3 regions of the Janthinobacterium sp. GW460-12-1-14-LB5 genome follow, and region 1 is predicted to be linked to each of the others. Evidence: predicted binding sites of a transcription regulator. Region 1 holds the regulator's gene; each other region holds the start of a gene.
What was found. The regulator FliA, encoded in region 1, starts transcription of late flagellar genes. The targets are predictions, from matches to a motif close to CTAAAGTTTNNNNNNNNNNNGCCGNTA.

Region 1 (3,273 bases):
CTTCAAGCTCAAGCGCGATGCGGCGGCGACGCAGTTTTCCGATGCCGAACTGCCGCTGCTGATGGCGCAGGCGGCCGCCCGCAACAATGAAGCGCGCGGGGTGCACCTTGGCTAATTTCGATTTCGACCAGGCCGAAGGCTTGCGCCGCATGCTGGCCGGCCCGCAGCCGCGCGTCATGACGTTCCTCTCGGCCACGCCGCAGGACGACAAGGGCGCCATGCTGGTCAACCTGGGCGCTTCGCTCGTCTACGGCGGCAATGACGTGCTGCTGCTCGACGCCAGCGGCGGCAGCGATGGCGTGGCATCGCGCCTGGGCCTGGCGCACGGCGCCAGCCTGCGCGACGTGGCGCGCCAGCAGTGCGGCTTGAACCAGGTCATCCACCAGGTGCCGCAAGGCTTCGGCGTGGCCAGCCTGGGCGCGCGCAACCATTTGATGGACAGCATGGATTATGCGGGCGCGGATGAACTGCGCCGCCTGGGCAAGACTTTCGAGGTGCTGGCGCGCCAGAGCGGCATCGTGCTGGTCGACGGCGTCGTGGCCGACGAGGGCGACTGCTTCCCCGTGCCGCTGATGGCTTCGTCGGATATCGTGGTGCAAGTGTCGACCAGCGCCACCTCGATCAAGGCGGCCTACTGCCTGATCAAGCGCCTGAGCCAGGAGCTGGGGCGCCGTCCGTTCGGCATTCTCGTCACCGGCGCTTCCGAATCCGAGGCAAAAGTGGTGTACGATAATATGGCGCAGGCGGCAAGCCGTTACCTGGCCGTGAAGCTGACCTCGATGGGGTCGGTGCCTGCCGATGAGTATCTGCACCGCGCGGCGCGTCTGGGCCGCAGCGTGGTCGATGCGTTTCCGCTGGCGGGCGCCTCGGTGGCGTTTCGCGGTCTGGCCGAGCGGCTGGCCCGTTCGGCGGCGCCGGTGCTCGGCGGTACCTTGTACCAGACGGGGAGCCCGCACCAGTTCAGCGCCTGATTCCATCATCCGCACACGATAGCAGTTAAAACAATAAGCAGCCTATGTACACGGTCAAAGGGAAATCGAACAAGGACTATTTGCTGACGGAGCATATTCCGCTGGTGAAGCGTCTGGCGCACCATATGAAGGCGAAATTGCCGCCTTCGGTCGAGGTCGATGACCTGATCCAGGCCGGCATGATCGGCCTGCTCGATGCCATTACCCGCTATGAAGAGACGCATGGCGCGCAGTTCGAGACGTATGCCGTGCTGCGCATCCGCGGCGCCATGCTCGACGAATTGCGCACCAGCGACTGGCTGCCGCGCAGCATGCGCCAGAACATGCGCAAGATCGAAGAGGCGATGAGCATCCTGCAGCAGCGCCTGGGCCACCCGCCGACGGAGTCGGAAGTGGCGAAACTGCTGAAAATGTCGCTGGCCGACTACCAGGAAATGCTGGGCGACGGCGGCGGCCACCAGCTGGTGTACTACGAAGACTTTCATGATCCGGACGGCAATGACAGCTTCCTCGACCGCCACTGCGTGGACGAGGGCAGCGACCCCTTGCGTTCCCTGCTCGACACCGATTTCCGGCAATCCGTGATCGATGCCATCGACGCGCTGCCGCCACGCGAGAAAATACTCATGGGCCTGTATTACGAAGAAGAGCTGAACCTGAAGGAGATCGGCGCGGTGATGGGCGTATCGGAATCGCGCGTCTCGCAGCTGCATACCCAGGCCGTCGCGCGCCTGCGCGCAACCTTGAGGGAGCTGGCGTGGACTGGTCCAGCGTAATCGGGCTGGCGCTGGCGCTGGCGGGCCTGCTGGTCGGCCAGGCACTGGAAGGCGGCAAGATGGCCTCCCTGCTGCAGCCGGCCGCCTTCGCCATCGTCATCGTCGGCACCTTCGGCGCCGTGCTGCTGCAGACGCGCCTGCGCACCTTCGTGCGCGGCCTGGAAATGCTGCGCTGGGTGTTCTTGCCGCCGTCCGACACCCGGGCCGCGCTGGCGCGCGACATCGGCCAATGGAGCCTGACGGCGCGCCGCGACGGCCCGCTGGCGCTCGAACGGCTGATGGAAAACACGGCCGACCGTTTCAATGCCAAGGGCTTGCGCATGATCGTCGACGGCATCGCGCCCGACAAGCTGCGCCAGCTGCTCGACGTGGAAATCTCCGCCTATGAAATGGCCGAGCGCCAGGCCGTCAAGGTGTGGGAATCGGCGGCCGGCTATTCACCCACCATCGGCATCCTGGGCGCCGTGCTGGGCTTGATCCACGTCATGGAAAACCTCACCGACCCGAGCAAGCTGGGCAGCGGCATCGCCGTGGCCTTCGTCTCGACGATTTATGGCGTGGGCCTGGCCAACCTGCTGTTCCTGCCGGTGGCCAATAAACTCAAGGCCATCGTCTCGCGCCGCGTGCTGCAGTATGAAATCACGGCCGCCGTGCTGTACGACATCGCCACGGGCGACCATACGCGCATCATCGAAGAGCGCGTCGCCAGCCTGCTTCACGAGCACTGAGCGAGCACTGACCATGATGCGGCGCGCGCGCAGGAAGTATGACGAGGAACCGGACAACCAGGACCGCTGGCTGATCTCGTACGCCGACTTCATCACCCTGCTGTTCGCCTTTTTCGTCGTCATGTATGCGATTTCGCAAGTCAACGAAGGCAAATACCGCGTCTTCCAGAACGCCATCGGCCAGGCCTTCAGCCTGGAAAAGGGCGCGCCGCCCATCATCATGGAAGCGCCGCAGGCGATTCCGCTGCCGAACCCCGCCCTGAAACGCCGCACGGAAGCCATCCGCCGCGAGCGCGAACACATGACGCGCCTGGCGCAGGACCTCACATCTACCCTGGCGCCGCTGGTGAAGGAAGGCAAGGTGCGCGTGACGCAGACGAGCCGCGGCGTGAGCGTGGAAATCAACGCCAGCGTGCTGTTCGACCCGGGCGCGGCGGGCTTGACGGCGGAGTCGGACCAGGCCTTGCGCGCCGTCGCCGTGCTGCTCAAGGATGACACGCACGACGTGCAGGTGGAAGGGCATACGGACGTCCAGCCGATCAGCAATTCGACCTTTGCCTCGAACTGGGAACTGTCGGCCGCGCGCGCCAGCGCCGTCGTGCGTTTGTTCATCGCCAGCGGCGTCAAGGCCACGCGCCTGACGGCCGTCGGCCACGCGGACAACATCCCCGTGGCGCCCAACGAAACCCCGGAAGGGCGTGCGCGCAACCGCCGAGTGGCCGTGACGATCTTGTCGGGCATCCCCGAGACGGTGACGGAAGTGCCGACGCCGCCCATAGCACCTGCTCCGGCTCCCGC
Region 2 (3,273 bases), on a different contig from region 1:
GTTTTCCGTATAAAAATTGGTGGCGTTGAGCGGATCGACATCGGCGCGCAAGCTTTCGCCCAGCGCGCGGGCCAGCCCTGCCCGGTCGCGTATGCCATTGATCTTGCTCAACAAGGGCTTGATCGGCGCCCAGCCTTTCGCTTCGATAGCCGCTTCATCCATCCAGGAACGGTAAAAATCACTGACCTGGCGCGCGGACGCGTCCGCCTGCGGCGTAGCGGCCAGGCCTTCGACGAGGCCGATGATGCGTTCGTTGGTGGCGTTGGACAGGATGGCAAACGAGCCCCAGCTGCTGCGGTCGGCGGGAATTTCCGTGCTGCGCAGCCAGTCGCCATTCACGTAATCGTAGAAATCGTCGCCGGGCAAGGTCTTCGCGGCAGCGGGCACGGCCGCTTGCTGGCCATGCGCCTGGGCGGGAAAACCGGTCAGCGAGGCGCCGGCCAGGGCGAGGACGATGGCGGCCTGGACTGGCGTCCGGGACCAGGAAAAACGCAAACCGTGCATGGCGATCCTTTCGATGAAATAGCTGAAAATGAGCTGAAACCAGGGCTGAAATCATAGCCTGTTTCCCGCCCAAAATCCGCTCCTGAACTTTTTTGCATGCGGACAAAAAATCAGCATATAGTTGCACGACCCCGTACCGCGCGAACGCCAAGGAGATTGCCATGCAACTGGAAGCGCTGTTCCAGCATCCCCACGCCCTGCCCGCCGCCCCGAAGATCGTCGATGAACTGGTGCGCAGTTTCGACAACCCCGCCTGTGCCACCGAAGACATCGCGCGCCAGCTGAGCGCGGATCCTGTGCTGAGCGCCAAGCTGCTGCGGCTGGCCAATTCGGCCTATTACCACGTCTCGCGCAGCATCGGCACGGTGGAAGACGCCGTGCTGATGCTCGGTTTTGTGACCGTGCGCACCCTCGTCATCAGCTCGGGCCTGGTCAGCGGATTCAAGACCGTGCCCGGACTGAATCTGCAGCAGTTCTGGCGCTACAGCCTGCACAGCGCCGTGTCGGCCCGCTGGATCGCCAGGCAGACGGGTGACAACCAGGACCTGGCGTTCACCATCGGCATGATGCATGCGATCGGACAACTGGTGATCCATGCCGTCATGCCCGAGCAAGCCATGCAGCTCGACAAGATCGCACCGCCGCTCGATGCGCGCCGGCTCGATGCGGAACGGGTATCGCTGGGCTATGACTATGCGCAAGTGGGCGCCGAACTGGCGCGCCGCTGGAAGTTTCCGCCCGCCTTTGCCGAGGCCATCGCCGCCTTTCCCGATCCGCTGGCCAAGGCGCCGTTGAACCGCCTGGCCGCCATCATCCACCTGGCCGCCTGGCGCGCGCGCATCGAGGAAAATGCGTTGAGCAATGAAGAAATCATCGCCTGCTACCCGAATGAAGTGGCTGAAGCGCTGGGTTTACCGCCCTCCGTGCTGGTCGACAAGATGCCGCCGCCTGCCGAACTGAGCGCAGGGTTGGAAGAACTCGTCAAATAAATCCACCGCTGCCGGTATCGCCACCCCAGCATCCATGCGGGTTTGCGGGCGATTCCGGCGGCACGCCAAAATCAGGCAAATTATTTTCACTTTTTTTTCAAAAACACCCTCAAGTTCCCGTTGGACCCGCCGTTAATCTAGACAAGCGGTAATCCATTCACTAGTTACGGGTGTGCTCATGACCTCCAACGACGTTCTCTCGATGTATGAAAATATTGCAGGAATGACCAACAAAATGGTCGTGGCCGCACGTTCGAGCGACTGGGATGGCTTGGATACCCTGGAAAACCAGTGCGCCAGCGCCGCCAGCGCGACCATGGCGGGCAGCATGCCTGCCCAGGCCGGCGCCTCGCGCCAGCGCAAGATCGATTTGCTCAAGCAAATCCTGGCAAACGACCGCGAAATCCGCGCCATCACGGAACCGTGGATGACGCAGCTGTCGAACGCCATGCCGGGATCGCGCGCCCGCATGTAAGAAGCAGCCGCATCAGAAACGATAAAAGCACCCGAGGGTGCTTTTTTTACGTCTGCCGCCGTGCCAGGGAGCGCGCCATCTGCGGCGCCCAAAAAGCAAGGAGGGGAATTTGGAAGGCGAGCCCCAGGTATCTCCTGGCGTCGCCTCGCTGCCGGTTGCATCCGGCGTTCGCGAGCACATCGTCGGCATCGCGAACCGCTTCCAGACCCAGGCGTTTATGCAACGCTACACCTGTTTGCCGCGCCACACTATCGTTGGTGACTGCGCCAGGCTGGGGCTGTTTTGTCGTAGAGCAAGTCCACTGAATTAATCATAGCACCATCTTTAAGAAACAGGCAACGTGATTGGCAAGCGTTCCCATGTATTTTTTCAATATCTTTTTTTATATCAAATTGGGGTGCGGCCTTGCAGCGGCATTAACGCGAGAACGGCTCCGCTTCCGGCGCGGCCGCTTCCTCCTCCACCGCTTCCGTCAGCACGGGCACATCCTTCTTCCTGCGGCCGAACGGCTTGCGCAGCAAAACCCAGTATTTCGACGGCGTGCCCGGCCCCGCCCCTTGCCTGCGCTTGCGCACGGCATACACGATGAGCGCCGTCACCAGCAGGAAGAGCAAGGTGCCGACACCGAGCCACAGCAAGCCGTTGCCACCCGGCTTCTTTTCCTTGTCGGCAGCCGGCGCCGCGTGCAGGGGCTTGGGCTTGGCATGGGGCGCTTCCGCCACGGCTGGCGCGGCAGCAGGCGGCACGGCCGCGGCGGCAGGCAGCGCCAGCGCCTTTTGCAAGGCGCCGATCTTGCCCTCCAATTCGCCGAGCTTGTCATTCAGGGCCGTATTTTTCTCGTCCAGCGCCACGCACGCTGCCGCCTGCCCGGCATCGGCCTGCGGCGCGCAGGCGGCCACGGGCGCCGTGGCGCGGCGCAACGGCGGCGGACGCAGCGCGGGAGCGGCTGGCGCAGGCGCGGCGGGCGGCGGCACGAACACGCGGGCCGGACGCACCAGACCCTCGGCGCGCGCGCGGGCCGCCAGCGCGGCAGCATCGGGCGGCGGCGCTCCGGCCACGGCGCGCGGCGGCGCTACAGGCATGAGCGCGGGCACTGGCGCGGGCGCCGGAACAGCTTGCCTGGCTGGCGCACTGGCGGCAGCGGGCGGCGCCGGCGTCAGCCACAAGGTGCCCAGGCGCACGACGGCACCATTGCCACTGCCCAGCAACAAATACAGATGCACGTGGCCAGCCTGGATCGCTTGCCGGGTGGTCACGCGCACATAGTGGCGTCCACCGCGTTCAAACGGACTGATCGCCAAGGTT
Region 3 (3,273 bases), on a different contig from region 1:
TACGGACGGCGAACCGCTGTACCAGCGCGTGGCGCGACTGGTGGCCGAGAAATGGAACAAGAATGGCCAGTGCGCGCTCGTCGTCGGCGCCACGTTCCCTGAAGAACTGGCGCAAGTGCGCGCCATCGTCGGCGACATGCCGCTGCTGGTGCCCGGCATCGGCGCCCAGGGCGGAGACATCGCCGCCACCGTCGGCGCAGGCCAGACGGCGAACGGCATGGGCATGATGATCAGCTCCTCGCGCGCCATCATCTACGCCAAGCCGCAGGACGGCGAAGACTGGGCCGACGCGGCGCGCCGCGTGGCGATTGAAACGCGCGATGCGATCAATCAGCACCGTTCGGTTTAAGTTGCATGCATACAAAATGCCGGGCTAGCCCGGCATTTTGCATTCAGTCTCTTTGCGGGGCGACGATCTCCGCATAATCGTAGAGTTCGCCAAGAATCTCTTCCCCCCGCTCATCGACCGATTCCGACAGCACGTCGATTTCCGTAAACAGCATTTCGATGGTGCGGGCGCCGCCGTCGCCGTCGAACAATCGGGCGGCGCGGTGCTGTTCCCAGCGCAGGCTTTCCGCTTCGCTCAGGGTTTGCGGGAAATTGCGGGCGCGGTAGCGGAACAGCAATTCCTGCAAGCGTTCGTCGGCAAACGAGGGGCGGGCCGTGGCCAGCTTGGCCGGCGTGTCGCGGCGCAAGGATTCGAGCAGGCGGCGGTCGTCGTTGCTGACGAAACCGTTGTACAAATCCTCATCCACGTCCAGGGCCGTATTGGCGCCCGGGCGCTGGAAGACTTCGGCCCAGATGGCATCCATGTTCGGCGCCGCGGCGGCGAATTGCGCGTTGACCTTCGCCGCGTCCAGATCGATGCCCCATTGCGCGGCCATGGCGGGCGACAGGGTCTTTAAATTGCCCACCAGCATGGGCGACTTGTTCAAATGCACGCTTTTCACGGGCAGGCGCGTCATGCCTTCCGGCATGGCTTCCTTGCGCGTGAATAAACGCGTGCGGATGGTGTCGGCGTCCAGTTCGAACAGTTCGCGCGGGTCGTAGGCGCAATCCCAGACGAGGATCTCGTTTTTGTTGCTCGGGTGCGTGGCCAGCGGCCAGACGACGCCCAGGCAACCGCGTTCGGCCGGGAACATGCCGGACACGTGCAGGAAGGGCTGGCGCTCGCCGGCGGCCAGGTGCATGCCCATTTCGCTGGCGACCCGGTCCTTCTTGTGCAGGGCCAGGCAGAATTCGAACAGTTTCGGCTGCTTCTGCTTGATCAGGCGCGCCAGGGCGATGGTGGCGCGCACGTCCGATAGCGCATCATGCGCCGCTTCGTGGACGAGGCCATTGGCCTTGCTCAAGTGTTCCAGTTTAAAACTGGTCTGGCCATCGTCGCGCTTCGGCCATTGAATGCCTTCCGGGCGCAGCGCGTGCGTCATGCGCACGACGTCGAGGATGTCCCAGCGGCCGCAATGGTTCTTCCATTCGCGCGCATACGGGTCGATCAGATTGCGCCAGAACAGGAAACGCGTGACTTCATCGTCGAAACGGATGGTGTTGTAGCCCACGCCGATGGTGCCCGGCTCCGAAAAGGCCGCTTCGATGGTGGCGGCGAACTGGTGCTCGGGCACGCCCAGCTGCAAACACTGCTGCGGCGTGATGCCCGTGATCAGGCACGATTGCGGGTCGGGCAGGAAATCATTGGCAGGCTGGCAATACAACATGATCGGCTCGCCGATCTCGTTGAGATCCGCATCCGTGCGGATGGCGGCGAACTGGGCCGGGCGGTCGCGGCGCGGCTGGGCGCCAAAGGTTTCGTAGTCGTGCCAAAGAAAGGTCTGGTTAGTCATTGATGGTCGTAACTTAATGTTGCTGAATGGGTTATCCGGGCCGCTAAAAACAAGCCGCCGCTTCAGTTTTCTGAAAACCTGCCGATACTACACGAGAGGATGGTCATCATCGCGTTTCCCGCATGGTGGCATACATTGTCCGTTCAAGGAGGTCTATCGTGTCAATTCCCATCGCCGCAAGCGGCAATTCCACCCCTTCCGTGACTTCCGTCAGTACGGGTGTTGCCGGAAAGGACGATAAAGTCCAGCAAAAGGATGGCGTCAACGCTGAAATGAGCGTCAATGACCGCACCAAGCTGCAATTGAACGCTTCCATCATGCAGGCGTCGCTGAACGTGTCCATCGGTTCGGAAAACGAGCCGCTGGCGCTGCTGTACAAGACAGCCATCACCAACATCAATGAAGCGCTGAAGGGCCAGTACGGCGAGGACGCGATCCAGAACGCCGCCTCGCAGGACAACAGCGCCGAAGCGACGGCGAGCCGCATCGTCTCGCTGTCGACGGGTTTTTTCGACGCCTACAAGAAGCAGAACCCCGGCATGGACGACGATACGGCCCTGACCAAGTTCATGGACACCATCAGCGGCGGCATGGAAAAAGGCTTCAAGGAAGCGCGCGACATCCTGGGCGGCTTGAAAGTGCTGAACGGCGATATCGCCGGCAATATCGACAAGACGTATGAGCTGGTGCAGAAGGGCTACGCGGATTTCATCGCCGCCCACAGCAGCAAGAAGGATGATGCCGCCAAGCCGGCCGACAGCAAGGCTGCCTGAGCTACAGCATGACCCGGTTGCGGCCCGATGCTTTGGCGCGATACAGCGCCGCGTCGGCCGCGGCGATCAGCGCTTCGTCGTCCTGTCCGGTCGCCAGGCTGGCCACGCCGAAGGAACCCGTGATGTGCGGCAGCGCGCTGCGCATGTCGGCGAAGATGACGGCGAGCTGCATGCGCTCGCACAGGCGCTCGGCCACGCGCAAGGCCACGTGTTCGTTGGTATCGGGCAAGATCACCATCATTTCCTCGCCACCATAGCGCACGGCAAAATCCGTGGGCCGCAGGGCCGCGCCCAGCACTTGCGCGGCGATGCGCAGCGCCTGGTCGCCCGCCTGGTGGCCGTGGGTGTCGTTGAAGCGCTTGAAATGGTCGAGGTCTATCATCACCAGCGACAGCGGCGAGCCGCTGGCGTGGGCCGTGACGATCATGTTCGGCAGTAAATCAGTGAGCCAGGCGCGGTTGTACAAGCCCGTCAGGCTGTCGACCATCGACAGCTGGCGGTAGAATTCGCCCAGTTTCTGCCGGCGGCGCAGCAGGGCGTTGGCGGCGCGGATGCGGAAGGACAGCAGCCGCAGCAGGTTGCGCGCCAGGCCGTTCGATTGCTCGATCAATTCCCAGACGATGGCCGCGTCGATTACCAGCAAATCGGTTTCTTCCAGG

Region 2: AC07X6_RS06415 (flagellar protein FliT) is a predicted target of FliA. The motif match lies at 1,602-1,628, and genes of this name have one in related genera.
Region 3: AC07X6_RS06050 (DUF5610 domain-containing protein) is a predicted target of FliA. The motif match lies at 1,902-1,928, and genes of this name have one in related genera.

What each region holds. Positions count from the first base shown of each region.
Region 1 covers NZ_JBWKYD010000020.1:76,028-79,300, forward strand. The annotation lists gene flhF (flagellar biosynthesis GTPase FlhF) at 1-115, shown strand, start outside; gene AC07X6_RS20440 (MinD/ParA family ATP-binding protein) at 108-971, shown strand; gene AC07X6_RS20445 (RNA polymerase sigma factor FliA) at 1,016-1,747, shown strand; gene AC07X6_RS20450 (flagellar motor protein) at 1,729-2,475, shown strand; gene motD (flagellar motor protein MotD) at 2,492-3,273, shown strand, end outside.
Region 2 covers NZ_JBWKYD010000005.1:104,304-107,576, reverse strand. The annotation lists gene AC07X6_RS06425 (M13 family metallopeptidase) at 1-504, opposite strand, end outside; gene AC07X6_RS06420 (HDOD domain-containing protein) at 666-1,493, shown strand; gene AC07X6_RS06415 (flagellar protein FliT) at 1,672-1,968, shown strand; gene AC07X6_RS06410 (type IV pilus assembly protein FimV) at 2,385-3,273, opposite strand, start outside.
Region 3 covers NZ_JBWKYD010000005.1:31,247-34,519, forward strand. The annotation lists gene pyrF (orotidine-5'-phosphate decarboxylase) at 1-349, shown strand, start outside; gene sbcB (exodeoxyribonuclease I) at 393-1,841, opposite strand; gene AC07X6_RS06050 (DUF5610 domain-containing protein) at 2,000-2,614, shown strand; gene AC07X6_RS06055 (GGDEF domain-containing protein) at 2,616-3,273, opposite strand, start outside.